One region of the Arthrobacter sp. CJ23 genome, then DNA from elsewhere that is predicted to be linked to it. Evidence: riboswitches for the same ligand, from Rfam matches in the RefSeq annotation. Region 1 holds a riboswitch; each other region holds the start of a gene.

Region 1 (7,626 bases):
AGCCTCCCTGTACTGCGGTTACGAGTTCGAGTTCGTCGCCTTCTGCGAGCGCCGTGGCAGCCCACTGGCTGCGCGGCACCACTTCGGAATTGCGTGCGACGGCGACGCCCAGCTTGCCGCCGTCGGACGCCTGGCCGCGGTGGTCCAGCACGCGGCCGGTCACTTGGCTGACGAGGGTGGTGACGGAAGCGCCGTCGGAGAGCTCGTGGGCTGAGCCGTTGAGGGTGATGTTCATGCCGGATCCTTGCTTGCTGCGGAAGGGGTTGCTGCAGTGTGGACTGCTGATGTTGGGACGGATGAGCCGTGGCTTCCGGAGAAGCGGTCCGGGCGGAACCTGGACCACCGGGGGTCCTCCACTCCGGAGAGGAGCTGGCCGACGATCCGTGCGGCCACGGGGGTGAGCAGGACGCCGTGGCGGAAGAAGCCGGTGGCTACCACCAGGCCTTCGATGTCGCCGCGGCCGCCCTGGACGCGGCCGAGCAGGGGCGCGTTGTCCGGGGTGCCCGGCCGTGCCCGCGCCGTGGCTTCGAGCAGTTCTAGTTCGGCCACCGCGGGGACCAGGACCTGGGCGTCGCGGAGCAGCTGGTAAACGCCGCCGGCGGAGACGGCATTGGAGGAGGCGGACAGCCCGTCTTCACGCTGCGTCGCCCCGATCACCACGGTTCCGTCGTCCCGGGGAACGATGTAGACAGGCACGCCGCGCACCATGCCACGGACCGTGCAGGTCAGCAGCGGGCGGAGGTGTTCGGGAACGCGCAGCCGCAGGATGTCCCCGTAGACGGGACGCAAGGGCAGCGCGAGGCCCTCCGGGAGTCCGGCCAGGGCGGCGGCGCCGAGGCCGTTGGCCACCACAGTTTCCGCAGCCCGCACCACGGTTCCGTGCTGGGTCACGGTTCCGCCCCCAAGACCCGTCTCGGTCTCCAGTACTGCCCCGGCCACGCGGCCGTCCTCCCACAGGAGTGACGCGGCCCGGGCGCGGAGCGCAAAGCCATCCTCTGCCCCGGCCACCCAGCTGGGATCTCCCAGGCCGTGGTTGGCGAGGGACGCCAGGATCCGGCGGGCGAGCTTGCGGGGGTCCACCTGGTGGTCGGCGGGGATGACGAAGGCGCAGGAGATCTGTGGGCTCAGCAAGGGTTCGCGGCTCCGGGCTTCGCGGAGCGCCAGCGGTTCCACCGCCAGTCCGTGTGCCAGCTGGACGTCCCGGAGGTCGGCGAGCGCCCGCCGGTCCGCGGCGTCGGCACCCACGGCGAGGGTCGCCGTCGTGCGGTATCCGGTCCCAAGGGCCGCGTCCCCGGGATCCGACGCCGCCGGCAGCGTCCGTTCGAACTCCGGCCAGAGCGCCGAGGACTCCAGCATGAGGTCCAGGAGGTCTTCCTCCTGGTAGTGCAGTTCGCTGACGGGGGCCAGCATGCCGGCCGCGGCGTACGTGGCGCCCGTGGCCGGTGCGGGATCGATGAGGACTACGGAGCGTCCTGCTTTGCGGGCCTCCAGGGCGATGCCCAGCCCGATGATGCCTCCGCCGATCACGGCGACGTCCGCGTGCAGGGTGCCGGGACGGTTCTGCATTGTGTCAGCCATGGGGCTCCTTCCCTACGCCGGTACTAGCCGGATCAGGTCAAGCGGTCGGCGCTGAAGCCCTCTCAGCCGCGTGGCGTTTGTGACCGCCACTGCGGCTCCCGCAGTACCAGCCCAGTGTAAAGGAACTACGCTGTCTCCATGACCCAGCACGATGTCCACACCACGGCCCGCCTCTATCTCTGCACCGATGCCCGCAAGACGCAGGGCGATTTCGAAGACTTCGTCGATGCCGCTTTCGAAGGCGGCGTGGACATCATCCAGCTCCGCGACAAGTCCCTGGAAGCGGCCGAGGAACTCGAACTTCTCGAGGTCCTGCACAAGGTGGCCCACCGTCACGGACGCTTGTGGGCCGTCAACGACAGGGCCGATATTGCCCTGCTTTCCGGGGCTCCGGTGTTCCATATCGGCCAGAAGGACCTGCCGTTGCGCTCGGCCCGGCACATCCTCCACGACCCCACGGTGATCGGCCTGTCCACGCACACCACGGAGCAGATCGATGCCGCGATCGCAGCCGCCCCGGGCCGCAGCGGCCTGGACTATTTCTGCGTGGGCCCGGTCTGGGCAACGCCCACCAAGCCGGGTCGGGACGCCGTCGGCCTGGAGCTGGTCACATATGCAAAAGAAGCCGTGCGCAGGGCCGATGAGGAGACCGTGGGCGGCGTGCTGCTGCCCTGGTTCGCGATCGGCGGCATCGACCTCACAAACGTTGGGCAGGTCGTGGCAGCGGGTGCCGACAGGATCGTGGTGGTGCGTGCCATCACCGAAGCGGCGGACCCGACGGCGGCCGCCCGGGAACTGCTCGCCGCGCTCGACGCCGGGTAGCCAGTCAGTCCCTCACCGCTCATGCGCTTGGGCGCGAGGCCGCTCAGGCCGTCAGGCCGAGCCCGGTCATCCGGCGGGCGTGCCGCTCGGCGAGGTCCGCCGTCAGCTTCCCGAGGGTTTCCCGGGCGTCGCCGGTACTGCTGAGCAGCGGCCCCAGCAGGGCGTGTTCCATGCTGACGCGCTGGGCCTGGGTGAGGGCCTCGCCCACCAGACGGCGGCCCCACAGTGCCAGCCGGGAGGCAAGGCGCGGGTCCTCTGCCAGGGCGCGCTGCAGCAGATCACGCAGCACGGCCGTGGACTCCTCCGAGACCAGGATCCGCTCAACCACCTCACGGGTGTCCGCGTCGAGGAACTCGGACACTGACTTGTAGAAGTCCGAGGACACGGTGTCAATGACGTAGGCCTTCATCAGGGACTCGTACCAGTCGCCCGGCTTGGTGCGCTCGTGGAAGTGGTCCACGGAACGCTGGAACGGCAGCATGGTTTCCTCGGCATCTACGCCCAGCTCTTCGAGCCGGGCGCTGACCAGTTCGAAGTGCTGGAATTCGATCACCGCGATCCGGCCCAGCAAGGCACGGTCGTGCAGGGTAGGCGCGTAGCGCGCATCGGAGGAGAGACGCCCGAAGGCTGACAGTTCGCCATAGGCCATGACGCCCAGGAGGTCCGTCACGAGGCGCTGGTACGGAGCATTGCCGGCCGAAGATGTGCCCATGCTCCAAGACTAACCGCCGATTTCGGGCTAACCTGACTTTCGTGCCACATCATGGGATAGCGCCGAACGTCAGCGAACAGTCGTACCAGCTCGCGGAGGCATTTGCGGCCTTGCGGACCGAGCTGGAGCTGCCCGGCGCCTACCCGCAGGAAGCCCTGAAGGAGGCCGAAGCTGCGGTTTCCGCCCACGCCCTTCCGGATCGCGACCTCCGGGATGTCCCGTTCATCACCATCGACCCGGCCACCTCCACGGACCTCGACCAAGCCCTGTTCATCGAGCGCGCAGGCGAGGGCTACAAGGTGCTGTATGCCATCTCCGATGTGCCCTCCTTCGTGGCCCCGGGCGGGGCACTCGACTCCGAGACGCGCCACCGTGGGCAGACGTTCTACGCCCCGGACGGCAGGATCCCGCTCCACCCCGAGGTCATCAGCGAGAACGCTGGCAGCCTGCTGGCCGAGCAGGACTGTGCGGCGTTCGTGTGGGACTTCGACCTTGATGCGGCCGCGGAGGTCACGGCCGTGTCCGTCCGCCGGGCCACGGTCCGGAGCCGCGCCAAGCTGAGCTACAAGGGCGTGCAGGCCGAGATCGACGCCGGCACGGCCTCGCCCGTGCTGCAGCTCCTCAAGGAAGTGGGCCTCAAGCGTGTGGAGCTGGAGCGCCGCCGCGGCGGTGCCAGCCTGAACATGCCGGAGCAGGAAATCGTCCCCGTGCCCGACGGCGGGGGGTTCCGGATTGTGGCAGCGCCCAGCCTGCCGGTGGAGGACTGGAACGCCCAGATATCCCTGATGACGGGGATGGCCGCGGCCCAACTGATGCTGGACGGCAAGGTGGGGATCCTGCGCACCATGCCGGAACCGGACGAACGATCCCTGCGGCACTTCAAACGCCAGACGGCGGCCCTCGGCAGGCCCTGGGACGGCGAGATGAGCTACGGCGAATACCTGCGCACCCTGGATGCCACGGACCCCAAGCAATTGGCCATCCTGCACGCCGCCGGGATGCTGTTCCGCGGCGCAGGCTACACGCCGTTCGACGGAACGGTGCCCGACAATGTGGTGCAGTCTGCCATCGGCGCCCCCTATGCCCACACCACGGCTCCTCTGCGCCGGCTGATCGACCGCTTTGTCCTGGTGATCTGCGAGGCCCTGAGCAACGGCGGCTCCATCCCGTCATGGGTCCGCGACGCCCTCCCGTCCTTGCCCGCGATCATGGCCGCCTCGGACCAGCTCGCCGGGAAGATGGAGCGCATGGCCCTGGACACCGTGGAGGCGGCCCTGGTGGTCAACCACATTGGCGAGGAGTTCGACGCCGTCGTGATCTCCGGTTCCAAGCCGCCGAACGGAAACGGCAACGGCAACGGCCCGTTCGGCGTCGTGCAGATCGCGGAGCCTGCCGTCACGGCCCGCTGCGACGGCGAAATGGAGTCCGGCACCAAGGTCCGGGTGAAGCTTCTCAAGGCTGACATCGCCGCACGGGAGATCCGCTTCGCGCTCCTGTGACCGGCATGGCGCTGGCACCGATCCAAGCTTTGGGCCGCCCAGAGGCTAGACTGGCTGTGTAGTAATGGATGCCCGGTCGTTGATTCAGTTAATTTTTGAAGTCAACAAGCCCGCCCCTACGCGATCTTGAGAATTGCCCGCTGGTCACCAGTGCCAGTACTTAGATAGCCCGCGATCGGCTTCCACTGGATTTGCTTGCGCGCCCGTTCGTGCTCCGGATCGGCTCAGCCGCCGCCGTTGAGCACGCAGCGCCAATGCCCAAATGAATAAGGAAACTCCCTGTGAGTGAATTGCACACCCATGAAGTCCTGACTGACCCCAGCGGCACGGAATCGATCGAGCCCGAGGAGACCATCACCTCGGACGAGACGCCCCACGAGATCGAGGAAAAGTCCTTCGCCGATTTCAACGTCCGCGCAGACATCGTTGAATCCCTGGCCGATGCCGGCATCACGCACCCCTTCCCCATCCAGGCGATGACCCTTCCCGTGGCCCTCGGCGGCCACGACATCATCGGCCAGGCGAAGACCGGTACCGGCAAGACCCTCGGATTCGGCATCCCCGCACTGCAGCGCGTGGTGGGACAGGACGACGCCGGCTACGACAAACTGGCCGTCCCGGGCGCACCCCAGGCCCTGGTCATCGTCCCCACCCGCGAACTCGCCGTCCAGGTCGCCAACGACCTGCAGACCGCGTCCCGCAAGCGCAACGCCCGCATCGCCACGATCTATGGCGGCCGGGCCTACGAGCCCCAGATCGAGGCACTGCAGAAGGGCGTCGAGGTGGTTGTCGGTACGCCGGGCCGCCTGATCGACCTCTACAAGCAGAAGCACCTGAACCTCAAGAACGTCAAGATGGTCATCCTTGACGAGGCCGACGAAATGCTGGACCTCGGCTTCCTGCCGGACGTGGAGACCCTCATCGCAGGCACCCCGGCGGTCCGGCAGACCCTGCTGTTCTCGGCCACCATGCCCGGCCCGGTCATCGCCATGGCCCGCCGCTACATGACCCAGCCCACCCACATCCGCGCCGCAGACCCCAATGACGAAGGCCTCACCAAGCGCGACATCCGCCAGCTGATCTACCGTGCCCACAGCATGGACAAGATCGAGGTGGTGGCCCGCATCCTGCAGGCCCGCGGCCGCGGCCGCACCATCATCTTCACCAAGACCAAGCGCACCGCAGCCAAGGTCTCCGAGGAACTCGTGGACCGCGGCTTCGCTGCCGCCGCCATCCACGGCGACCTCGGCCAGGGCGCCCGCGAGCAGGCACTGCGCGCCTTCCGCAACAACAAGGTTGACGTCCTGGTCGCCACCGACGTCGCCGCCCGCGGCATCGACGTGGACGACGTCACGCACGTCATCAACTACCAGTGCGTTGAAGACGAGAAGATCTACCTGCACCGCGTGGGCCGCACCGGCCGCGCCGGCAACAAGGGCACCGCCGTCACGTTCGTCGACTGGGACGACATGCCGCGCTGGGGCCTGGTCAACAAGGCCCTCGGCCTGAGTGTGCCGGAGCCCGTGGAGACCTACTCCTCCTCGCCGCACCTCTACGAAGAGCTGGACATCCCGGAAGGCACCAAGGGCCGGCTGCCCCGCAACAAGCGCACGCTCGCCGGCGTCGACGCCGAGGTCCTGGAGGACCTGGGCGAGACCGGCAAGAAGAACTCCCGCGGCGGCCGTGATGGCGGACGCGACGGCGGCCGTGGCCGCTCCGGCCGCGACGCCAGGTCCGGCGACGCAAAGGAAAGCGAAGGCAAGGGCGGCGGCGACCGCACCCGCCGCCGTCGTACTTCCACGGGCGAAGCAGCTCCGGCGGAAGGTGCAGCCTCGAACGGCACCCAGTCGGGCACCACCCAGCCGAACAACGCGGAAGCCGGCGACAAGCCTGCCCGCACGCGGCGCACCCGCACGCGCCGCCGCAACGGCGAGGTGGTGCCCGCCGGCGACGCCGCCGCGGCATCCGGCAGCGCCGAGGCCTAAAACCCTCAATGAATGAAACTGTTTGGGCGCCGGACGGCAGCAACCTGGTGGTGCACGCGGACAACGCGGACTTCCTCCCCACGCTGCCGGACGGCGCCTTCACACTCATCTACGTGGACCCGCCGTTCAACACCGGCCGGGTCCAGCGCCGCCAGGAAACACGCATGGTCCGCAACGCCGACGGCGACGGCGACCGCGTGGGTTTCAAGGGCCGCTCCTACGACACCATCAAGGGCGCCCTGCACAGCTACGACGACGCCTTCAGCGACTACTGGTCCTTCCTGGAGCCCCGGCTCGTGGAGGCGTGGCGGTTGCTGGCCGATGACGGCACCCTGTACTTGCACCTCGACTACCGCGAGGTGCACTACGCCAAGGTCATGCTGGATGCCATCTTCGGCAGGGAATCGTTCCTGAATGAGATCATCTGGGCCTATGACTACGGTGCACGCGCCAAGAACCGCTGGCCCACCAAGCACGACAACATCCTCGTGTACGTGAAAGACCCGGCCAAGTACCACTTCGACAACGCCGAAGTGGACCGTGAGCCGTACATGGCCCCGGGCCTGGTCACACCCGCCAAACGCGAAAAGGGCAAGCTGCCCACGGACGTGTGGTGGCACACCATCGTCTCGCCCACCGGACGCGAAAAGACCGGCTACCCCACCCAGAAACCCGAAGGACTCGTCCGCCGGATCGTCTCGGCGTCGAGCCGCAAGGACGACTGGTGCCTGGATTTCTTTGCCGGCTCCGGCACGCTCGGCTCGGTCGCGGCCAAGCTGGGCCGCAGGTTCGTGTGCGTGGACCAGAACGCCCCGGCCATCGAGGTCATGCGCAAGCGGCTGGACGGCAAGGCGGAGTTCGTGGCCGGCCCTCCCCCGCTCCCCCACCCAACTAAGTAGCCTTTGTGTCCCTTGCGGGACGCCCGTTCCGGGCTGAAAATGTGCTTGTGGCCGCCTGCCAACGCCGTGCTTCCATGGTTCGTTGAGGCCGCTAAGTAGCCGGGCGTTGGGGGTCACGTTGTGGGCCCTTC
Region 2 (7,626 bases), 990 kb from region 1:
GCCCAGCGGGCCGTCAGCATCGGCCTGCTGTCCGCGACCCTGCTGCTCGAATGCATCCTGCTGGCGTCCGTCTGGGACGGCGGCACCACGTCCGTCACGATCGGCGGCTGGATGCCGCCGTGGGGCGTGGTGATGGTGGTGGACCAGTTCTCTTCGCTCATGCTTGTGGTCTCGTCCGTGGTGAGCCTGGCGGTGCTCGTCTACGCCACGGGGCAGGGCATGGCCGACGGCGACCAGGAAGCGCCCGTCTCGATCTTCCACCCCACCTACATGATCCTGGTGGCCGGGGTGTCCAACGCCTTCCTCACCGGCGACCTCTTCAACCTGTATGTGGGCTTCGAGATCCTGCTGACGGCAAGCTACGTGCTCATGACGCTCGGCGGGACGGGGCCGCGCATCCGCGCCGGCGTCACCTACGTGGTGGTGTCCGTGGTCTCCTCGGTGCTGTTCCTGATCGCGATTGCCATGATCTACGGGGCCACCGGAACCATCACCATGGCCGATCTTGCGATCAAACTGGCCGAACTGGACCAGGGCACGCAGAACCTGCTCCATGTCATGCTGCTGGTGGCCTTCGGAATCAAGGCGGCCGTGTTCCCGCTGTCCTTCTGGCTGCCGGACTCCTACCCGACTGCCCCCGCCCCGGTCACCGCCGTGTTCGCCGGCCTCCTGACCAAGGTGGGCGTTTACGCCATGGTCCGGACCGAGACGCTCCTGTTCCCCGGAGACACCCTGAACGTGCCATTGATGGTGGTGGCGCTGCTGACCATGGTGGTGGGCATCCTGGGCGCGCTGGCGCAGAGCGACATCAAACGCCTGCTCTCCTTCACCCTGGTCAGCCATATCGGCTACATGGTGTTCGGCCTGGCGATGTCGTCCGCCGCAGGGCTGGGCGCCGCCGTGTTCTACGTGGCCCACCACATCACCGTGCAGACCAGCCTGTTCCTGGTGGCGGGCCTGATCGAACGCCGTGGAGGCAGTTCCTCCATGGACCGGCTGGGCGGGCTGGCCAAGCTCTCACCGCTGTTGGCGCTGCTCTTCTTCATCCCGGCCATGAACCTCGCCGGCATCCCGCCTTTCTCAGGCTTCCTCGGCAAGCTCGGCCTCCTGCAGGCCGGCGTGGAGCTGGGCACGCCGCTGGCCCTGGTGCTGGTGGTGGGCGGCGTGGTCACCAGCCTGCTCACCCTCCTGGCCATCGCCCGTGTGTGGAACCGTGCCTTCTGGCGCAAGCCCGAGGACGCCGAGTACCCGGACCCCGTGCTGCTGACCCCCGTTCCGGCGGGCCGCGGGACTGTGGGGCTGTTGCCGCGGAGCATGGTGGGAGCGACGGCGGCCCTGGTGGCCTTTGGTGTTGCGCTTACCGTCTTCGCCGGGCCGCTTTTCAAAGTGGCAGGCCACTCCGGAGAAGTCATGCTGGACCGTTCCGCGTATATCCACTCCGTCCTCGGCGACGGCGCCGTGGTGCCGCCGCTGCCCGGGCAGGGTTCGCAGGCGGCCCAGCCGGGTAATGCCGCACAGCCGGACACTGCCGCGCAGCCGGGGGGTGGCAAATGAGCCGGAAACCTATTTCGTTCAAGACCGAGCTGCCCCTGCTGGTCTGGCTCGTGATTGTCTGGGGTGCCCTGTGGCAGGACTTCAGCCCCGGCAACCTGTTGTTCGGAGCCCTGATCGCCATCCTGGTGGCCAAGCTCTTCTACCTGCCGCCCGTGGAATTGAGCGGGCGTTTCAACATCCTGCGCGCCATCCCGTTTGCACTGGGGTTCCTCGCCAAGGTGGCAGCCGCGAGCTACCAGGTCATGTACCTGGCCGTGCTGTCCGGCCCCAAGGTGCGCAACGCCGTCGTCGCCGTCCCTCTGCGGAGCCATTCGGATCTCATGGTGACGGCCACCGGACACGTCATCTCGCTGATCCCGGGCTCGCTGGTGGTGGAAGTGGACCGCTCCACCTCCACCCTCTACATCCACGCCCTCAACGTCACCACACCGGCCGACATCGCCCGGATCCGCCGCGAGGTCCAGGACATCGAGGCCGGACTGATCCGCATCATGGGCACGCGCGCGGAACTCGACGCACTCAGGGCCGAAGACCGGCCCGCCACGGAAGGAGCAGCGCTGTGAAGGACATCGTTCTCATCGTCACGGCCGTGATCCTCAGCTTCGCCGCCGCCGGCGCGATCATCCGCATCGCCGTCGGGCCGTCCCTGCTGGACCGCGTGCTCGCCTCGGACGTGCTGCTGGCCATCCTGGGCGCCGCGCTCGCGATCGACATGGCCGTGAACCGGCACCTCAACAACCTCATGCTGCTGGTGGCGCTCACGGTGATCGGCTTCATCGGCTCGGTGACCGTGGCCCGCTTCGTGGCCGACCGGAGGGAACAGCCCAATGACTCCTGATGCTTCGGGCGCGGACGCCGTGATCGACGCCGTCACCGCCGTCTTCCTTGTGGTGGGGGCGCTCATGTCCCTCGCCGCGGCCGTGGGCCTGCTGCGTTTCCCGGACCTCATGAGCCGCATGCACGCCGCCACCAAGCCGCAGGTGCTGGGCCTGTTCCTGCTGCTGGCCGCCATCGGGCTGCAGATGCGGACCTGGTGGGTGTGGCCCGTGCTGGTGGTGGCCTGGATCTTCCAGTTGCTGACCGTTCCCGTGTCCGCGCACATGGTGGGCCGCTCGGGCTACCGTACCAAGCACGGCCACCGGGAACTGCTCACCGCCGACGAGCTGGAGGCTGTGATCCAGAAGGCCGCGGGGGAGCGGGCAGACCAAAAGGCCGCCGGGCGCGAAACGGCCGGCAGGGCTTCGGACTGACAGAAGCTGGCTAGACGATGTCCTGGGTCTTGGCGAATCGGGCGATGGCGCGCTGGGTGCCGCGGCTGGCCAGGACCTGGATGAGGGTGCTGACGGTGCCCGAAATGAGCGCGAAAACGAGGGCCGAACGCAGGCTGGTTTCCATGTCGTCGTGGCCCTTGGGCGGCTTCTTGCCGGTGGACTTTTCCCAGGCCGCGTTGACGAGTTTGCTGCCGACGATTCCCGCGCCGATGCTCACTCCGGTGCCAAGAAGCTTGAAGAAGAGGTTCATGACCCCCAGCCTAGCGCCTGGCACCTCGCCGGATGCGGCTGCGGGGCGGGCGGGGCGATGCACCAGGGAAGCCACGTGGGCCGTCCGAGCGTGCTCACCGTCGACATTCCTCCAAGCGGCGGAATCGTCGTGAGCGGCGGAGCAGCGGAGATCACCGCCCCGGCGGCTTAGCGGCGGTTCGTGCGGCCCTTCAGGAAAGCCGCCATGGCACCTGCGGCGGGATGTACCGGGACGATCGGGTGCTCGGCGGACCAGACGGCCTCCACGCCCCCCAGCGCGCCTACCTCCTTGAGCAGGAACAAGGTGGGCGGCATGAGTTTCAGTCTCCCGGCCTCTTCGGCGGCCAGGATGTCGCGGACCGGCATCCAGAGCGACGACGACGCCTCCGTGGTCTGGTGCCGCGGCTCGGCTCCCGGCGCGGGACGGGCCACGTAGAAGTAGGTGTCGAAGCGCTTGGGCATGTCCGGCGGGGTGACCCAGTTGGCCCACGGGCGAAGGTCCGCGGCGTCAAGCCGGAGCCCGGCCTCCTCGAACACTTCGCGTTGCGCTGCGGCCAGTACCATTCCGGCGTCGGCGCGGGCCTGTGCGGAGCCTGCGCCGGCCCCGATCGAAGCCAGCTTCCAGTCCTGGGCGTGGGCATCCAGCAGCCCGTCCGGGTACTCCCGGCCGGCCTTGTCCGCGGCGTCCACGCGTCCGCCGGGGAACACCACCATTCCGGCGGCGAAGTCCATGGTGGCCACACGGTGCTGGACGAAGGTTTCGAGGCCGCCCGGGGCATCACGCAGGAGGATGACGCTCGCGGCGAGCCTCGGTTCGGGCACGGTGCTGCCGGGGGCGGGACGTTCTGGCGCCGTCCTTCCAGGCACTGGGTTCCGGGGCGTGACGCCGTTGCTTCCGTCTGTGCTGGTCATGGGGCCCCTTCGCTGCGGCAGTTCTGCTGGATCATTCTCTCAGGCTTGCCCTTGCCCCCGCGCCAGGACGGGCCGCACTTGAGTCAGGGCCCGGATGATCCAGCAGAATCGCACCCACCTCGTCCCGCCCCCAATATGACCCTCCCCAAAAGCCCGGAACTGCCCCGAGGTGTAAACTGGAGAACGCCCATCAGGGCAGATTTATCACGACAGGGGAGCGCCGCCGTCGGGCACTGCAGGGATGCAGCCGGTGGAAGGGCGCTGAGAGTGCGGACAGCCGCAGACCCTCGAACCTGATCCGGTTAGTACCGGCGTAAGGGAGTCGAGTTCTCAGAGTGTCCGGATCCGCGGGCGGCACAGGCCGTCCGGAAGCCGGGGAACACTTTCCCCTCCTGTAACTCAGGAGGCAGAAATGACAACAGCAAGCTTTAAGAAAGCCAGCTACAACTGGCGCGTTGTGGACATCGTGGTGGCGGCATTGATCGCCATCGCCGGCGGCGTGATCTTCTGGGCATGGTCCCAGGGCGCGGCCCTCGTCTCCACACCGATGAACGCCACGTACCCGCCCCTTACCGGCCTGATCGCCGGCGGCTGGATGATTCCGGCCGTGCTGGGCATGCTTATCATCCGCAAGCCGGGCGCGGCCCTGTTCTGCGAAACCGTCGCCGCCACGGGCGAGCTCATCATGGGTTCCCAGTACGGCACCACCGTGCTGATTTCCGGGCTGCTGCAGGGCCTCGGCGCGGAACTGGTGTTCGCCGCCTTCGCCTACAAGAAGTTCAATCTGCCGGTATCCTTGCTGGCCGGCGCCGGTGCGGGCCTGTTCTGCGGCCTGAACGACTCGTTCGCGCCGTGGGGCTGGAACATCGCCTATGAAGCCGGCGACAAGGCCGCCTACATCGTGTTCTGCGCGATCTCCGGCGCAATCATCGCCGGTGCGCTGTCCTGGATCGCCACCCGTGGCCTGGCCAGGACCGGTGTTCTGAGCTCGTTCGCCTCCCGCAAGGCCTTCTCGGAGCCTGTCTTCTCCTGATGCCGGTTTCCGACGCCGCTTCCACTGCGGGCCGGCCTGCCGCAGTCTCCGCCCGGGGGTGGGGCTGGCGGCACGCCGGCCGCTCCACCCCTGCCGTCCAGGGCCTCGACCTTGAGATCGGGCCGGGCGAGCGCGTGCTGCTGCTGGGGCCTTCGGGCGCCGGCAAGTCCACGCTGCTGCATGCCCTGGCCGGCGTGCTGGGCGGGGATGACGACGACGCCGACGAGAGCGGCTCGCTGCTGATCGACGGCGCCGCACCGCGCGGGCAGCGGGGCCGTGCCGGGCTCATGCAGCAGGACCCGGAAACGCAGGTGGTTCTCTCGCGCCTGGGCGACGACGTCGCCTTCGGCGCCGAGAACCTCGCCGTCCCCCGTGCGGAGATCTGGAAGCGCGTCCATGAAGCGCTCGACGACGTGGGGTTGCGCAGCATTGCCGGCGGCGGTTTGGCGCTGGACCACCCGACGTCGGCCCTGTCCGGCGGGCAGAAGCAGCGCCTTGCGCTGGCGGGCATCCTGGCGATGCGGCCCGGGCTGATCCTGCTGGATGAGCCCACCGCCAACCTGGATCCCGCCGGTGTGCTGGAAGTCCGCGACGCCGTGGGCCGCTGCCTGGACAAGACCGGCGCCACCCTGGTGGTGGTGGAACACCGCGTGTCCGTCTGGAAGGACCTGGTGGACCGGATCGTGGTGCTCCAGCCAGGCTCCGCTGCCGGCTCCGCGGGCGGGAGCGGCACGCCCGGCGTGCTTCTCGACGGCCCGCCCGACCAGGTCCTGGACGAGGCCCGGAACATGCTCATGGCTGCGGGGGTCTGGGTGCCGGGCTACGTTCCGGCCACCCGCACGCGCACCCGCGCGGAGGAACCGGCGGAGCTGCTCCTGGCCGCCCAGGACCTCGCCGTGTCGCGGGAACGGCCACGCCGCCGCGGCTTCAAGACCATCCCGCCCGTCCCGGTGCAGTCCGGCATCACCGCCCAGGTGCGCGCCGGCCAGGCACTGACCATCACCGGCCCCAACGGTGCCGGAAAGTCGACGTTCGCGCTGACGCTCGCCGGACTCCTCGCGCCTGTCGCCGGGAAGGTGTCGGCCGCCGTCGGGCTGTCCGGCGGTGCCGGGACAGACCCCTTCGCGTGGAAGGCCCAGCAGCTGATTTCCCGCATCGGCACCGTCTTCCAGGAGCCCGAGCACCAGTTCGTCACCGGCCGCGTGCTCGACGAGCTCATGTTCGGACCCCGCCACCTGGGCCACGGCGAAGAACGCGTGGACGAACTCCTGGAACGGCTTCGCCTGACGCACCTGGTGGACGCCAACCCCTACACGCTCTCCGGCGGGGAGAAGCGGCGGCTGTCCGTGGCCACGGTGCTCGCCGCCCACCCCAAGGTCCTGGTCCTCGACGAGCCGACGTTCGGCCAGGACGCCAACACCTGGGCCGAGCTCGCGTCGTTCCTCTCCGAACTGCTCGACGCCGGTACCTCCGTGGTCTCCGTGACCCACGACGAGGAATTCAGCGCGGTCCTGGGCGGCACGGAACTGCGCCTCGATCCCGCCTCGCGGAGCGGCACGCGCCAGGAAGCAGGTGCGGCATGAGGGATGCACTGACCCTGCGCGGCAACCACGCCCTCCTGACCCGCGCCAACCCGCTGGCCAAATTCGTGGCCGTTTTCCTCATTACCCTGGTGCTGGCGCTCTCCATCGACTGGGTCTCCGCCTCGGTGGCGCTCGCGGCGGAACTGGCGCTCTTCCCCCTGGCCGGGCTGACCCTGCGCCTGCTCTGGCAGCGCGGCTGGCCGCTCATCATCGCGGCCGCACTGGGCGGCTGGAGCACGGCGATCGTCGCCGCGGACAGCGGCGCGGTACTGCTCGACGTCGGGATCTGGTCCATCAGCGAAGGCTCCCTTGAGCTGGGGCTCGGCTTCATGCTGCGCGGCCTGGCGATCGCCATGCCGGCGATCCTGCTGATGAGCTGCACCGACCCCACCGACCTCGCCGATGCCCTGGCGCAGAAGGCCCGGCTGCCGCACCGCTTCGTGCTGGGCACGCTCGCGGCCATGCGGCTGGTGGGGCTCATGGCCGAGGAATGGCAGACCATCGGCATGGCCCGCCGGGCCCGCGGCGTCGGCTCCCATGGCAGCCCGCTGCAGCGCCTGCGCGCCACCCTGGGGCAGAGCTTCGGGCTGCTGGTCCAGGCGATCCGGCGAGCTTCCCGCCTTGCCGTGACCATGGAGGCCCGTGGCTTCGGCGGCGGGCGGCGCACCTGGGCGCGGGAATCCACGTACTCGCTGCTGGATGCGTGGGTGCTCCTGGGTGGCATGGCCATCGCCGCTGCCGCGGTCCTGGCAGCAGGCTGGGCCGGGACCTGGAGCTTCGTCTGGCGCTAGAGGCTGCGGCGCAACCTAGCGGGCCCGGAGCGCTTCCGTCCGTTCGAAGCGGTGCTACTCGCGCCAGTTGAGGAAGCCCTTGTGGTCCTCCAGTGGCGTGAGCACTACCTCGCGCCCGTACTTCTTCTTGGCATCCTGGCCGAAGAAGGCATCGGGGGTGATGCTGACGGCCTTGGCCACCTTGCCGTCCTTGAGGAACACGAAGAGCGCCGGGGATGCGGTGTACCGGTTTT
Region 3 (7,626 bases), 390 kb from region 1:
ACCCAACTGAGTAGCGCCAAGTGTCGTTTTGAACGCTCATAACGACACTTAGCGCTACTCAGTTGGGATGTCCGGGCCGTGGCATAGGGTGAAATCATGCAAAAGCAGCGCGTAGTCTTTGTGCACGGCGCCGGCAGTTTCGGTGCCGCCGCCTGGCCCAAGCAGCACGGCATGGCCCTGGACTACGACGCCCTGTTCCTGCGCCGGAACGGTTTCGACCCGGCAGCCGAACCGGTGGAATCCGACGTCGCCCAGGACATCTCCATCATCATCGGCGCCATCTCGGACAACCCCGCCGGCGGGCACGTTGTGGCCCACGCCGAGGGTGCCATCTCGGCCATGCTCGCCGCCGTGGCCCGGCCGGACCTGGTCCGTTCCCTCACCCTGGTGGAGCCGGCCTGCCTGTCCCTGACGGCCGAACTGCCCGCCACCGCCGCCTACCGGGCACTCATGGAACCGCTGTTCGCGGTCCGGCACCAGCTCAGCGACGACGATTACCAGCGCGAGTACGTCCGCCGCGCCTTCTCGATGGAGCCGGGCGGGCTCGACACCCCAGAGGCCCGCCGCACCGCACGCCGGCTCCGGCTCCAGGCCCCGCCGTGGGAGGCCCCGCTGCACATCGTCCCCGGCGTGCCCACGCTCGTCCTCACCGGCGGCTGGGAGCCGCTGTACGAGGAAATCGCCGGCTACCTGCAGGAAACCGGCGCCCTCCGCCGCGTTGCAGCAGGAGGACACCGGCCCCAGGATTCAGCCGAAGGAAACCGGATCATCCGCTCCTTCCTGGCTGATGTCAGCCGTGCCCGCTCAGTTCAGGCTTCCTGACGCGCCTTCGCTTGACGCGACAGCCGCCGCCGGCACCGGAAGCTGCAGCTCCGGCAGGTAGACCTTGCCGCCCGAGGCCAGGAATTCCTGGCTCTTTTCCCGCATGCCGCTGTACAGCTCGGCGATGGCGGCCTGTGACTCCGCGGAACCGTACTCGTCGCGGATGTCCTGGCTGATGCGCATGGAGCAGAACTTCGGCCCGCACATGGAGCAGAAGTGCGCCGTCTTGGCGGGTTCGGCCGGGAGGGTCTCGTCATGGAACGCCTCGGCCGTGACCGGGTCAAGGGACAGCGCGAATTGGTCGCGCCAGCGGAACTCGAAGCGTGCCTTGGACAGGGCGTCGTCTCGTTCGTTCGCGCCCGGGTGGCCCTTGGCAAGGTCGGCAGCGTGGGCCGCGATCTTGTAGGTGATCACGCCGGTCTTGACGTCGTCCTTGTTCGGCAGGCCCAGGTGTTCCTTGGGCGTGACATAGCAGAGCATGGCCGTGCCGTAGCGGGCGATCTCCGTGGCGCCGATGGCCGAGGTGATGTGGTCGTAGCCGGGGGCCACATCCGTGACCAGCGGGCCCAGGGTGTAGAAAGGGGCGCCCTTGCAGAGTTCCTGCTGGCGTTCGACGTTTTCGCGGACCAGGTGGAAGGGGACGTGGCCCGGACCTTCCACCATGACCTGGACGTCGAATTCCCAGGCGCGCTGCGTGAGCTCCGCCAGCGTGTCCAGCTCGGCGAACTGGGCAGCATCGTTGGCGTCCGCCGTCGCTCCCGGCCGCAGGCCATCGCCGAGGGAGAACGCGACGTCGTACTTGGCGAAGATCTCGCACAGCTCGTCGAAGTGCGTGTAGAGGAAGTTCTCCTCGTGGTGGGCCAGGCACCAGCCTGCCATGATGGACCCGCCGCGCGAGACAATGCCCGTGACGCGGTTCGCCGTGAGCGGCACGTACCGCAGCAGCACGCCGGCGTGGATGGTCATGTAATCCACGCCCTGCTCGCACTGTTCGATCACGGTGTCGCGGAAGATTTCCCAGGTGAGCTTGTTGGCCTCGCCGTTGACCTTTTCCAGCGCCTGGTAGATCGGCACGGTGCCGATCGGAACAGGGGAGTTGCGGATGATCCATTCGCGGGTGGTGTGGATGTCATCGCCGGTGGACAGGTCCATGACGGTGTCCGCGCCCCACTGGGTGGCCCACTGCAGCTTGTCCACTTCCTCGGCGATGGAGCTGGTGACGGCGGAGTTGCCGATGTTGGCGTTGATCTTCACCAGGAAGGCCTTGCCGATGATCATCGGCTCGGATTCCGGGTGGTTGATGTTGTTGGGAATGATGGCGCGGCCGGCGGCCACTTCGCTGCGGACCAGTTCAACATCGCAGTTTTCGCGCAGTGCCACGAACTGCATCTCGGGCGTCACCACGCCCTGCCGGGCGTAGTGCATCTGCGTGACGACCTTGCCCTCGACGGCGCGGCGGGGCACCGGCTGCGCGCCCTTCCACTCCGCGGAGGCTGCGCCGCGGCGCACGGCGGACTTGCCGTCGTCGAGCAGGTTCCGCTCGCGTCCCGAGTAGACCTCGGTGTCGGCGCGTGCTTCGATCCAGGCGGAGCGGAACGGCTCCAGCCCCACCACGGGGTCGCTGCCCGGACCGGCGGTCCGGTACACCTGCAAAGGCGCGTTGGCTTCACCGTTGGGGGAGGGCTCCAGCGCGATCTCCGTGACAGGAACCCGGATGCCGTTGGCGGGGTCCTCGAGGTACGCCAAGGAGTGGGATTTCAGCGACTGGGTGACCGCTGCTGCCTCGTTCTGGGCAGGGCTGTGCTGTGTTTCTGTGGTGCTCAAGGATTACTCACTTCCTTCGCCGGCATTACCCGGACAGGTTCAACGGTCGCAGGCAGCGTCAGCCTGATCTCAGCCCATGCAAGGGCCCCCGTGTGGTCGTAGACGAAGCTACCACAGCCGCCGCCATGCCCGGGGTCAAGAGCAGTCATGTTGCGGCCGGACCAGGATTTCCCGGCCGGATTAGGATTTCCCCATGGCCAACATCATCGAATTCAGCGGAACCGTGCTCACCGGGACCGAGCAGGAGCGTCGCGGGCTCTGGTCCGTGGACGGGCTACTGACGTTCGAACGGCCGGCCGCGGAACCGGACGCGGTGCTGGACGGCTGGGTGGTGCCCGGCTTCGTAGACGCGCACTGCCATGTGGGCCTCGGCAAGGGCGGCGCTGTTGACGAAGGGACCGCCCTGGCCCAGGCCACGGCAGACCGCGACGCCGGAACTCTGCTGATCCGTGACGCCGGCTCGGCCAGCGACACACGCTGGATCCAGCAGCGGCCGGACATGCCGCGGCTCATCAGGGCGGGGCGCCACATTGCCAGGAGCCGCCGCTACATCCGGGGCCTGGGCGAGGAAGTGGAACCGGCGGACCTCGTGGAGGCCGTCCGCAAGCAGGCCCGTGCCGGCGACGGCTGGGTCAAGCTGGTGGGCGACTGGATCGACCGGGGGACCGGTGACCTGGCGGCCTGCTTTCCGGCCGCGACCGTCAAGGACGCCATTGCCGCCGCGCACGACGAGGGCGCCCGCGTCACGGCGCACTGCTTCGCCGAGGACACCATCGATGACATGCTCGACGCCGGGATCGACTGCATCGAGCACGCCACGGGCCTGCTCCCGCGGCACATCCCGCGGCTGGTCGGCCAGGGTGTGCCGATCGTCCCCACGCTGGTCAATATCGAAACCTTCCCGGACATCGCCGTCCAGGCCGCCGGCAAGTTCCCCGTCTACGCGGCACACATGACCAGGCTGTGGGAGCGCCGCAAGGAGCGCGTCCTGGAAGCCTTCGAAGCCGGTGTGGCGGTCCGTGCCGGGACCGACGCCGGGAGCGTCATCCGGCATGGCCGGATTGCCGATGAGATCCTGGCACTGCACGACGCCGGCCTCCCGGCTGCCGCTGCCTTGGACGCCGCCTGCTGGGGAGCCCGGGACTGGCTTGGGGTCGAGGGTATCGGCGAAGGCGCCAGCGCCGACGTCGTGCTCTGCGCGGACGATCCGCGCGCGGACCTGTCCACCGTGCGTGGACTCAGGCACATCGTGCTGCGCGGGAACATTATCCGGACGAATTCGGCCGGTTAGGAATAAATTGAAGCTTCAAGTAATTTAGATAGGTAGAGGATGCCGAACGTCGGCACCAACAGGACCCGGGAGCTTCGCATGACCACACCATCCAGCCAGGACCTTCTTCCTGCCGAACTCACCATGGGCACCGTCATGCTCAAGGTCGGCGACATGAAGCTCATGAGCGGCTACTACCGGGACGCCCTGGGCCTGGACGCCGTGGCCGAGCAGGACGGCGGCGTCTACTTCGGCCGCGTCGGCAAGCCGCTGGTGCACCTTTCCCCGGCGGCCGGGCTCCACATCCCCGGCCGGGGCGAAGCGGGCCTGTTCCACACCGCCCTGCTGTTCGAAGACCAGGCCGCGCTCGCCGCCACGGTGGCCACCGCCGCGCAGTTCGAGCCGCAGGCCTTCGTAGGGAGCGCCGACCACCTGGTCAGCGAGGCCTTCTACTTCACGGACCCCGAGGGCAACGGCATCGAGCTCTACTACGACAAGCCCCGCGAAGGCTGGCAGTGGAACGGCAATACTGTTGTCATGGACAGCCTTCCGCTGCCCCCTCAGCGCTACCTCCAGCAGCACCTGAGCGAAGCCGCCGTGAGCGGCCAGCGTGGGGCGAACGCCGGCGTCGGGCATGTCCACCTCCAGGTGGGTGACGTGCAGACGGCGCAGGACTTCTACGTGGACGCCCTCGGCTTCGAAAAGACCGCCGGCTGGCATGGGCAGGCGCTGTTCGTTTCCGCCGGCGGCTACCACCACCACATGGCCATGAATGTCTGGAACAGCCGGGGTGCCGGTCCGCGCAAAGACACGCTGGGCCTGGGCGAGGTAGTGATCGAAGTGCCGTCCGGCGATGACATCGGTGCCCTGGCCGACCGCCTCAAGGTCGCGGGCATCGAAAGCCACCACACCGGCCTGGAGCTGCGCTTCGAGGATCCGTGGCGTAACCGGCTCCGAGTGGCCATCCGCTGAGGGACCCGGCTGCACTAGGCTGGGCTGTGACGGTGCGGCACCATCCGGGCTGCCGTGCCGGCTTCCTGCCAGCATCACGGTCCGTTAGAAGGAATGAGAGTACTCTCCATGGGTTTTGCCGAAATCTTTGTTGCCACCCACGCTGAAGCACTCAAGCGGGCGTCAGCCTTGGAAAAGGGTGCGGCCGCCGCTGGCGCCGCCGTCAGGATCCCGGGAATCAGCGACTTTGAGGTGGAGCAGCTGGGTGACCTCGCGGGAAAGGCCGTCCATGCGGGCGGTGCTGACTACGAACTCGCCCTGGTTGACGTCACCAGTGACGCCTTGCTTGGCGTGCCCGATGCCATGGTCCGGGCCCTCGCGGAGCTGCTGAGCTACGAAAGCGAAGGCGAAGGCAACGTGCTCGAAGAGGTGGCCGACGGTTGGGCCGGACAGGACGACATGCCGTTCGGCGCCGAGGAATCGCGCCGGTACGTCCAGCAGCTTGCAAAGCTGGCGGTCGAGGTGGAATCCGCCGACCGCGCGGGCCTGTACGTCTGGTCCGAGTAGCCTTTTCCGCCGTCCGGGGAGCCGTTGGCGACCCGCCGGTGGCCCTTCGGGGTGGCGCGGCTCGAAATAGTTTCTGTCATCTGGCACAATGGACAGGTACTTGATCGGCGCGGCCCCTCTCTCCGTGCCTAAATCTTGTCCTTCGAACCCTCTAGTATGGCCCGCCCCACGGGTGCAGAATGCTGGGCTCAACCCCGTTTCAGAAACAGGAGTGACCACAAAAGTGGCCGTAAAGATTCGCCTTAAGCGCTTCGGTAAGATGCGCGCACCGTACTACCGCATCGTCGTCATGGACTCCCGCGCAAAGCGCGATGGCCGTGCGATCGAAGAGATCGGCAAGTACCACCCGACCGAAGAGCCGTCGTACATCGAGGTCGTTTCCGACCGCGCCCAGTACTGGCTCTCCGTCGGCGCCCAGCCGACCGAGCAGGTTGCCGCGATCCTCAAGATCACCGGTGACTGGCAGAAGTTCAAGGGCCTCCCGGGCCAGGAAGGCACCCTGAAGACCAAGGCTCCGAAGGCTGCCTTCGTTGCACCGGAGAAGGGTTCCGTCATCATCCCGGAAGCCATCACCAAGAAGGCCAAGAAGGACGAAGCTGCTGAAGCTCCGGCCGAGGCTGCTGAAGCAGAGACCACCGAGGCTGAGTAAGTTGCTGGCAGAAGCGCTCGAGCACCTGGTCCGCGGGATCGTTGACAGCCCTGAGGATGTCAAGGTCAGTGCCAAGAACAACCGCCGCGGGGAATCCCTCGAGGTGCGCGTTCACCAGGACGACCTCGGACGGGTGATCGGCCGCCAGGGACGCACCGCACGCGCACTGCGCACTGTGGTTGCTGCACTGGCCGGTGGCGAGCAGGTCAGGGTCGACGTCGTCGACACCGACCGCCGCCGGTAGCGCGCCCAGCACGACTTGTCTTAGATCCGGCCCCTTCACCGAATACGGTGGAGGGGCCGGACTGCTTTACCCCAAACACCGCAGTCCGCAGCTCCGCACACGGCACCCCGCCTTGCGGGACACGGCACATCCAGAAAACAGAGGAACCCATGCAGCTCCAGGTGGCCCGAATCGGCAAACCCCACGGCATCCGCGGCGAAGTCACCGTCCAGGTGCTCACCGACGCGCCCGGCGAGCGGTTTGTCCCCGGCACGGAGTTTGTTGTGGAGCCGGCGTCCGCCGGACCCCTCACCGTCATCAGCGCCCGCTGGAACAAGGACATCCTGCTGCTCGGCTTCGAAGAAATCGCCGACCGCAACGCTGCCGAAGCCATCCGCGGCGCCAAACTCTTCATCGAAACCGCAGACATCGACGACGAGGACGGCGACGAGGGCTGGTACGAGCACGAGCTCGTCGGCCTCGAAGCCCGCGTCGGCTCGCAGGTGGTCGGCAAGGTCTCCGCGCTGAACACCATGCCGGTCCAGGACCTCCTCGTCGTCGAAGACGCCAACGGCAAGGAAATCCTCATTCCGTTCGTCGATGAGATCGTCCCCGAGGTGAACATCGAGGAAGGCTACATCCTCCTCACGCCGCCCGCCGGGCTTTTTGAGATCAACGACGAGGCCGCGGGCGACGACCCCGACGCCGAGGCCGGCACCGAATCCGACGCCGACGCCGGGAAAGACGCCTAGATGCGGATCGACGTCGTCAGCATTTTCCCGGAGTACCTCGCGCCGCTGGAGCTCTCGCTCATCGGCAAGGCGCGCCAGGACGGGCTGCTGGAGCTGAACGTCCACGATCTGCGGACGTTCACCACCGACAAGCACAGGACCGTGGACGACACGCCATACGGCGGCGGAGCAGGCATGGTCATGAAGCCCGAGCCCTGGGCGAAGGCCCTGGAATCCGTGGCAGGTGCCAGTGAAGGTGCCGGTGCTGCCGAAGACTCCCGCAAGCCCGTGCTGATCGTTCCCTCGCCGGCGGGGGAGCGTTTCAACCAGGCCCTCGCCTACGAACTCGCCGAAGAAGAGCAGTTGGTCTTCGCGTGTGGCCGGTACGAGGGAATCGACGAACGCGTCATCGAATGGGCCGAGGAACACTTCACGGTCCGTCCTGTCAGCCTGGGCGACTACGTGCTCAACGGCGGCGAAGTGGCCGTGCTGGCCATGGTGGAAGCCATCGGCCGGCTGCTGCCCGGCGTGGTGGGCAATCCGGAGTCTCTCATCGAGGAATCGCACTCCGACGGCCTGCTCGAATACC
Region 4 (7,626 bases), 540 kb from region 1:
CCGCAACCTCAGCGGCAACATCATCGCCCGTATCGAAGCCAAGGGCTACACCCTGGCAGAGCTGAAGAAGGTCAACGCCAGCCGCGAGCTGCTGGAACAGCACTACGAAGAGCACGTCGGCAAGCCGTTCTACGAGCCGCTGGTCGAGTTCATGCTCAGTGGACCGGTCATTGCGGCCATCTTCGAGGGCCACAGTGTCATCGAAGGCTTCCGCTCCCTGGCCGGCACCACGGACCCCACGACGGCGGCGCCCGGCACCATCCGCGGCGACTTCGGCCGCGATTGGGGTCTGAAGGTCCAGCAGAACCTGGTCCACGGCTCGGACTCCGTCGAATCCGCCGAGCGCGAGATCGGCATCTGGTTCGCGTAGCCGCTGACCTTCCGCCCCGGCCATGAACCCATGGGCGCGAGCGTGCAGCTGAGGCCCCGTTTTCTTAGGAAAACGGGGCCTCAGCTGTTCGCTCGGGCGGGTGCTACGCGGGTGCTACGCGGGTGCTACGCGGGTGCTACACGGTTCGTCGCCGCGGCGTCGCCGCTGTTGCTGCGGGCTCAGTATCCGGAGGTGCCGGCGAAGACCTGGATGAAGGCGAAGAAGATGCTCGCGGCCACGGCCACGTAGAGCAGGGCCGTAATGATCCAGCCCGAGTCGCCCAGCAGCTTTGCCAGCCCGGCGGGGACTTTGATGACGCCGTGAGTGATGTTGCGGATGGTGACCCACACGAAGAGCGGGATCATGACCGCCCACACCACCATGCAGAACGGGCACAGTACGTGGATGGCGTACAGGGCCTGGGACCACAGCCACACGACGAAGGCGAAGCCCAGGGTGACTCCGGTCTGCAGCCCCAGCCAGTAGCCGCGCGAGAACCGCGCTCCGGCCAGCAGGCCCATTGCCGTGGTGATGATGACGGCGAAGGCCACGATCCCGATGAACATGTTGGGGAAGCCGAACAGCGAACTCTGCCAGGTCTGCATCACCGCGCCGCAGGACACCCACGGGTTCACATCGCACAGCGTGATGTGGTTGGGGTCCTTGAGCATTTCGAGCTTCTCCAGGACCAGCGCGCCGGAGGCAAGCCAGCCGATGACGCCCGTGATCAGGAGGAGCCAGGCAAACGGCTTGTCGCGCACGGTCTTCGGAAAGACCTGGATGGCGGCGGCGTCGTTGTGCCGTGCTGGCGGGGAGTCGTTGTGGGCCAGGTTTTCCCTGGCGGTGCTCGACATGGCGGATGCAGTCCTTTTCGGCAAGGCCCGGCGCGGCCGGGGATGGCTCTTGGGAGGATTCTAACGCTGCGGTCTGGATGTCGCTCCCAGCCAGGATTCCCGACGACGGCGGCCGCCCCGGAGGGGAGCCTACCTCCCCATTGCATGGGGGTGTGAGAGAATGAACATGGCCGGAAGCCGTTCCACATGCGGACTCCGGTCCGGTGAGTTGTTCCCAAGACCGCCAACCATGAGCAGGGCATCCCGGATCACGTGATCCTCGGCCGGCCCGCCATGTGAATGGACGGCACCTGGTTGTGGCAACAGAACAACGGGTTTCAGAACAGCGCCGCCGGCCTTCCAGGCCTGCCGCACCCCTCTGCTGGTGCGAGCCGGGAGGCAAACTACCGACTTCTGTCAGGGCCCGAGGGTTTTGACAATATTTGCCCCTCTGGGCGCCGGATGTGGCGGCGCTGCTTGGGCAGGAGTGTTGCCACATATGGATAATGACCAGGTTGTAGCCGTTAACGAAGAAGCGGCATCCGCAGAAGCCGCGGAAGCACCAAAGAAGACCACCAGGACCCGGCGCAAGGCCGCGCCCAAGGCGGCAGCGGCCGAAACCGCTCCCGCAGAGGCCGCTCCTGCGGACAGCACCGCCGAAATCCCGGCCCCTGAGGTTCCTGCCGCCGAGCCCGCCGCGGAGGAACCGGCCGTCAAGGCGCCGGTCCGCCGCAGCCGCGCCCGCAAGGTCGTCGAGCCGGCCGAGCCGCTTCCCGTTTTCGTCGAGGACGCAGCGGAAGCCGCCCCGGAAAGCGAAGCGGCGCCGGAAGCGGCACCCGCCGCAGCCGAAGCCCCGGCAGAAAAGCCGGTCCGCCGCCGTCGAGCCACCACCGCGAAAGCGAAGGCTGCCGAAGCGGCTCCCGTCGAGGAAGCCGCCGTTGAAGACGCTGCCGTGGAAGCGGCCCCTGCCGCGGAAGCACCCGTCGAGGCTCCGGCCGAGGAAGCTCCGCTTGATGAGACCTTGGAAGAGAAGGAAGCAGCCGGCGCGTCTGCGGCCCTGTTCCTCGAACCGGTCACCATCACCTCCATGATTTTCCAGGCACCCGACCTGAGCACCGTCGCCCGCCCCGTCGTCGTCGAGGACGAGGACGAGGACAGCGAAGAGGCCGGGGAAGCCGAAGAAGGCGAGCTCGAGGATGCCGGCAGCCGTCGCCGCCGGCGCAGCCGTGGCCGCCGTGGCCGCCGCGGCACCGAACGTGAAGAAGGCGACGCCGAGGACGCCGGGGAGTCCGACGACGACGCCCCCGCAGCGGAAACGCTGGAGGACGGCGTGACCTCCCGCCGTCGCCGTCGCCGCCGCCGTGGCGACCAGGACCTGGAACTGACGGGTGGCGGAGACGACGATCCGCCCAACACGGTGACCCGTGTGCGTGCCCCCCGCGCCATTAGCGAGGCGCCGGTCAGCAACCGCGTGACCAGTGTCAAGGGCTCCACCCGACTTGAGGCCAAGAAGCAGCGCCGCCGCGAATCCCGCGAGACCGGGCGCCGCCGCCAGGTCATCACCGAGGCCGAGTTCCTGGCCCGCCGCGAATCCGTGGACCGCCAGATGATCGTCCGCCAGCGCGACGACAGAATCCAGATCGGCGTCCTGGAAGACGGCGTGCTCGCCGAGCACTTCGTGTCCAAGACGCAGCAGGACTCCCTGATCGGCAACGTGTACCTGGGCAAGGTCCAGAACGTGCTGCCGTCCATGGAAGCCGCCTTCGTGGACATCGGACGCGGCCGCAATGCCGTGCTGTACGCCGGCGAGGTCAACTGGGACGCCGTCAACCTCGAAGGCCAGCCGCGCCGCATCGAGAACGCGCTCAAGTCCGGCGATTCCGTCCTGGTGCAGGTCACCAAGGACCCGGTGGGCCACAAGGGCGCCCGCCTGACCAGCCAGATCTCCCTCCCGGGCCGCTACCTGGTGTACGTGCCGGGCGGTTCCATGACCGGCATCTCCCGCAAGCTGCCCGACGTCGAGCGCAACCGCCTCAAGCGCATCCTCAAGGACCGCCTGCCGGAGAACGCCGGCGTCATCGTCCGCACCGCCGCCGAAGGCGCGTCGGAAGAAGAGCTGACGCACGACATCAACCGCCTGCGCGCGCAGTGGGAAGGCATCGAAGGCCAGGCCACGTCCACCAAGATCCTGGCCCCCGAGCTGCTCTACGGCGAACCTGACCTCACCATCAAGGTGGTCCGCGATGTCTTCAACGAGGACTTCTCCAAGCTGATCGTCTCCGGTGACGAGGCCTGGGACACCATCGAGGCCTACGTGACCTACGTGGCGCCGGACCTGGTGGGCCGGCTCGAGAAGTGGAGCAAGGACCAGGACATCTTCTCCGCCTGGCGGATCGACGAGCAGATCCACAAGGCCCTGGACCGCAAGGTCTTCCTGCCGTCCGGCGGCTCCCTGGTGATCGACCGCACCGAGGCCATGACCGTAGTGGACGTCAACACCGGCAAGTTCACCGGCAGCGGCGGCAACCTCGAAGAGACCGTCACCAAGAACAACCTTGAAGCGGCAGAGGAAGTCGTCCGCCAGCTGCGGCTGCGCGACATCGGCGGCATCATCGTGATCGACTTCATCGACATGGTGCTCGAGTCCAACCGCGACCTCGTGCTGCGCCGCATGGTGGAGTGCCTGGGCCGCGACCGGACCAAGCACCAGGTGGCTGAAGTGACCTCGTTGGGCTTGGTCCAGATGACCCGCAAGCGCATGGGCACCGGCCTCCTGGAGGTCTTCGGCGAGCAGTGCGAACACTGCGCAGGACGCGGTGTGGTGACCCACGATGAACCCGTGGAACACCGCCGCGCCAACGTGGTAGCCGCCGAGCACCACCGCCCGCACACGGAGTCCCAGCCCGCAGCCCGCACGGACCGCAAGCGCCGCCGCGGCAAGGGCGGCCTGGTCATCGACGCGCCCGTGGCGCCGCAGGCTCCGGCCCCGGCCCAGGCTGCTCCTGTGGCACCGGCCGCAGCGCACGAAGCTGTTGATCCGGTGCGCCAGGCGAAGGCCGAGGCAACGCGCGCCGCACTCGCCAACATCGCGGCCGCTGCCCACGCGGCGCACCTGCACGACGACGAGCTGCACCAAGCTGCTGCCGCTGCGGCTTCCGCTGCGGGACAGGCTGCCGAAGCCACCGACGCCGGTTCCCACGATGTGCGCACGGCACCCGTGCTGCGCTTCGGCGGCGAGGAGGTCGCGCTGCCGTTCGTGGACCACTCCGAGGACGCTGCGTCCACTGCGCCGGCCATGAGCCTGGACCTCCTTGCGGAGGCCTTCCAGCACCTGGGCGAAGCACCCGCTGCCAAGGCGCCGGCCGCCACAGCGCCGGCCGCCACGGCGCAGGCCGCGGCGGCTGAGGAAGCCCAGGGCTCGTCCCGCTCCCGCGGACGGCGTGGCCGCCGCAACCGCAGCGCCAGCCGCGCCCAGGGCGCAGCCAACGAGACCACCGTGGAGCACCACGATGTGGCCCCGCCGGCCGCCGGCGGCACCACGCACGAGGCCAAGGCCCCGGCAGCGGTGAAGGCATCGGCCAAGGCGGCGCAGGCCAACGAGCCGATCATCCTCGGCGTCGGCGTCCCGGCCTCCGAACTCTAGGCTGGCCGGTCTCCGGGCAGGCCGTTCACAGCAGCACCGGGCCCCGGCAGGCTCCGCACAACGCGGACCCTGCCGGGGCCTTGCTGTATCCGGCCCGTTGGCTACACGGCCCAGGGGACGGGAGCCCCGGGGTCACAATGTCCGGGTAACCCGGGGGCGCCGGACGTGTCGGCTACGCTAGGGATCTGACACGGGGTGCCGGCACAAGCCTGGCTGAGATCCAGACCCGTTGAACCTGTCCGGTTAGCACCGGCGAAGGGATGTCTTTCATGACTTCAACGTCCTATTCGACTGTCTACCCGCTTCCCTCCACGGGCCGCAGGATCCCCAGGGTGCTCAGCATCGCCGGTTCCGATCCGTCCGGTGGGGCCGGTATCCAGGCGGACCTGAAAAGCATCGCGGCCAACGGCGGCTACGGCATGGCTGCCGTCACCGCCCTGACCGCCCAGAACACGCAGGGCGTCACCGGCGTCCACGTGCCGCCGGTGGAATTCCTGCGCCAGCAGCTTGAAGCCATCAGCGACGACATCGCCGTGGATGCCGTCAAGATCGGCATGCTGGGCGACGTGGCCGTCATCGACGAGGTCCGCCGCTGGCTCCAGAAGGTGCGGCCCGCCGTCGTGGTCCTTGATCCCGTCATGGTGGCCACCAGCGGCGACCGGCTGCTGCGCGAATCGGCCGAAACCGCCCTGCGGGCCCTGCTGCCGCTTGCGGACCTGATCACGCCCAATCTGCCGGAGCTGGCCATGCTGCTGGGCGAGCCGGAGGCCTCCGACTGGGCCGCGGCCCTGGACCAGGGCAAGCGGCTGGCGGCGGAATGCGGCAACACCGTGCTGGTCAAGGGCGGGCACCTGCCCGGTATGGAATGCCCGGATGCCCTCGTCAACACCACGGGCCTGCTCCGGCAGGACGTGGTGGAAGTCGCCGGAGCCAGGGTCCACACCCGGAACAGCCACGGCACGGGGTGCTCCCTGTCCGCGGCCATGGCCACGGCCCAGGTCCGCCACGGCGATTGGGAAGCGTCCTTGCAGGAGGTCAAGCCCTGGTTGCAGGAGGCGCTGGCCACCTCCGGAAGGCTCGAAGTGGGCCAAGGCAACGGCCCCGTCAACCATTTCCACCAGCTGGAGCGCGCGCTGAGGCCGGGGGAGTACGCCGCGCAGCTGTGGCGGGACGCCTCGCCCGAGCTCCAGGCCATCTACGGCCTGGAGTTCATCCGCGGGCTGCAGTCCGGCGAACTGCCGGAGCGCGAGTTTGCCTACTACCTGGCCCAGGACGCCCTCTATCTCAACGGCTACTCACGGGTCCTGGCCAGGGCCGGCGCCTTGGCCCCCACCGAGGCTGAGCAGCTCTTCTGGGCCAGCGGATCCCAGCAGTGCCTGGAAGTGGAGTCGGAACTGCACCGGAACTGGCTGGCCGGCCGGAACGTGGAGGCGGCCACCGGGCCCGTCACCAAGTCCTACGTGGACCATCTGCTGGCAGCGTCGGCGTCGGGCAGCTACGCCGTGCTGCTCGCCGCCATCCTGCCCTGCTACTGGCTGTACGCGGAGGTGGGGCAGCAGCTCCACGGCGCCTACGTGGAGGCCGGAGCTTCATCGGAGCACCCCTACGCCGATTGGCTGCGTGCCTACGCGGACGAGGACTTCGCGGCCGCCACCAGGCAGGCCATTGACTTCACGGATGCCGCCGCCCGGGCAGCTTCGCCGGCGGAGCGGGACGCCATGCGCGAGGCCTTCGCCTGGTCCTGCCGCTATGAGACGGCGTTTTTCGACGCTCCGCGGCTGCACGCCTGAACGCGGCCACAGCGCGGGCGGCGCGTGCGGCGGGCAGAAAGCCAGGCTGCGCCGCGCGTCGCAGGTGCCGATCCCAACTTAATCGCCGGAAGGCTGTAGGCTGTATGGGCACGGTACCGGACGCAGTGATGCCAGCTTGTGGTGATCATCACCTGGCGGCCTCCGGACCTGGCCTCATTTGCAGCCGAAGGCCAAACTAGCGTAATCTAGATCTTCGGTGCTTACGCCAACACTTGGGTTATGCCCCTTGGAATTGTTCATGGGATGACTCACGGGCTTCGATCTGAAGTCCACGGCGTTGAGGCACAGCGGGAACCAGGCCGGTTTCGGTTCAAGGTTCCGCACGCAAATTTAGTAAGAAACGTCGAGAGAAGTGAGTGCCCAAGTGGTGTACGCGATTGTCCGCGCAGGCGGCCGCCAAGAAAAAGTTTCCGTTGGAGACTACGTAACGCTGAACCGCGTCCCCGGTGGAGCCGGCAGCACGCTTGAGCTGCCCGCCTTGCTCCTGGTTGACGGTGACAAGGTCACCTCCGCCGCTGCGGACCTGGCCAAGGTCAAGGTTACGGCCGAGATCCTCGAAGACCTCCGTGGTCCGAAGATCGTCATCCAGAAGTTCAAGAACAAGACCGGCTACAAGAAGCGCCAGGGTCACCGTCAGGAACTGACCAAGATCAAGATCACGAGCATCAAGTAACTTCTGTTACGTTGTTCCGGTTTTCAGTTTCCCCAGAAATTTAAAGGCAGGCATTTCAAATGGCACATAAAAAAGGCGCGAGCTCCACTCGCAACGGTCGTGACTCCAACGCCCAGTACCTGGGCGTAAAGCGCTTCGGTGGCCAGGTTGTTTCCGCTGGCGAGATCATCGTCCGCCAGCGCGGCACCCACTTCCACCCGGGCGCCGGCGTCGGTCGCGGTGGCGACGACACCCTGTTCGCCCTGCAGGCAGGTGCGGTTGAGTTCGGTACTCGCCGCGGCCGTCGCGTAGTGAAC

The links. A riboswitch is a leader RNA that binds a small molecule or an ion and turns the genes downstream of it on or off. The one in region 1 is predicted to bind thiamine pyrophosphate.
Region 2: another riboswitch for thiamine pyrophosphate. It lies ahead of NVV90_RS18940 (ECF transporter S component); the one in region 1 lies ahead of NVV90_RS14295 (FAD-dependent oxidoreductase).
Region 3: another riboswitch for thiamine pyrophosphate. It lies ahead of thiC (phosphomethylpyrimidine synthase ThiC); the one in region 1 lies ahead of NVV90_RS14295 (FAD-dependent oxidoreductase).
Region 4: another riboswitch for thiamine pyrophosphate. It lies ahead of thiD (bifunctional hydroxymethylpyrimidine kinase/phosphomethylpyrimidine kinase); the one in region 1 lies ahead of NVV90_RS14295 (FAD-dependent oxidoreductase).

The regions. Positions count from the first base shown of each region.
Region 1 covers NZ_CP102950.1:3,204,739-3,212,364, forward strand. Annotated here, with positions in the region: gene thiS (sulfur carrier protein ThiS) at 1-235, opposite strand, end outside; gene NVV90_RS14295 (FAD-dependent oxidoreductase) at 232-1,578, opposite strand; TPP riboswitch at 1,571-1,690, opposite strand; gene thiE (thiamine phosphate synthase) at 1,717-2,400, shown strand; gene NVV90_RS14305 (ferritin-like domain-containing protein) at 2,444-3,112, opposite strand; gene NVV90_RS14310 (RNB domain-containing ribonuclease) at 3,154-4,611, shown strand; gene NVV90_RS14315 (DEAD/DEAH box helicase) at 4,893-6,596, shown strand; gene NVV90_RS14320 (site-specific DNA-methyltransferase) at 6,605-7,495, shown strand.
Region 2 covers NZ_CP102950.1:4,195,865-4,203,490, reverse strand. Annotated here, with positions in the region: gene NVV90_RS18970 (Na+/H+ antiporter subunit D) at 1-1,554, shown strand, start outside; gene NVV90_RS18965 (Na+/H+ antiporter subunit E) at 1,551-2,117, shown strand; gene NVV90_RS18960 (monovalent cation/H+ antiporter complex subunit F) at 2,114-2,392, shown strand; gene mnhG (monovalent cation/H(+) antiporter subunit G) at 2,382-2,804, shown strand; gene NVV90_RS18950 (DUF4235 domain-containing protein) at 2,815-3,075, opposite strand; gene NVV90_RS18945 (NUDIX domain-containing protein) at 3,243-3,986, opposite strand; TPP riboswitch at 4,188-4,324, shown strand; gene NVV90_RS18940 (ECF transporter S component) at 4,399-5,019, shown strand; gene NVV90_RS18935 (ABC transporter ATP-binding protein) at 5,019-6,602, shown strand; gene NVV90_RS18930 (energy-coupling factor transporter transmembrane protein EcfT) at 6,599-7,393, shown strand; gene NVV90_RS18925 (hypothetical protein) at 7,448-7,626, opposite strand, start outside.
Region 3 covers NZ_CP102950.1:2,819,180-2,826,805, reverse strand. Annotated here, with positions in the region: gene NVV90_RS12590 (alpha/beta fold hydrolase) at 97-822, shown strand; gene thiC (phosphomethylpyrimidine synthase ThiC) at 805-2,646, opposite strand; TPP riboswitch at 2,641-2,748, opposite strand; gene NVV90_RS12580 (amidohydrolase family protein) at 2,840-3,937, shown strand; gene NVV90_RS12575 (VOC family protein) at 4,016-4,888, shown strand; gene NVV90_RS12570 (hypothetical protein) at 4,997-5,434, shown strand; gene rpsP (30S ribosomal protein S16) at 5,658-6,083, shown strand; gene NVV90_RS12560 (RNA-binding protein) at 6,085-6,327, shown strand; gene rimM (ribosome maturation factor RimM) at 6,477-7,058, shown strand; gene trmD (tRNA (guanosine(37)-N1)-methyltransferase TrmD) at 7,059-7,626, shown strand, end outside.
Region 4 covers NZ_CP102950.1:2,659,958-2,667,583, reverse strand. Annotated here, with positions in the region: gene ndk (nucleoside-diphosphate kinase) at 1-370, shown strand, start outside; gene NVV90_RS11775 (vitamin K epoxide reductase family protein) at 550-1,224, opposite strand; gene NVV90_RS11770 (Rne/Rng family ribonuclease) at 1,703-4,846, shown strand; TPP riboswitch at 5,028-5,124, shown strand; gene thiD (bifunctional hydroxymethylpyrimidine kinase/phosphomethylpyrimidine kinase) at 5,116-6,636, shown strand; gene rplU (50S ribosomal protein L21) at 7,022-7,330, shown strand; gene rpmA (50S ribosomal protein L27) at 7,390-7,626, shown strand, end outside.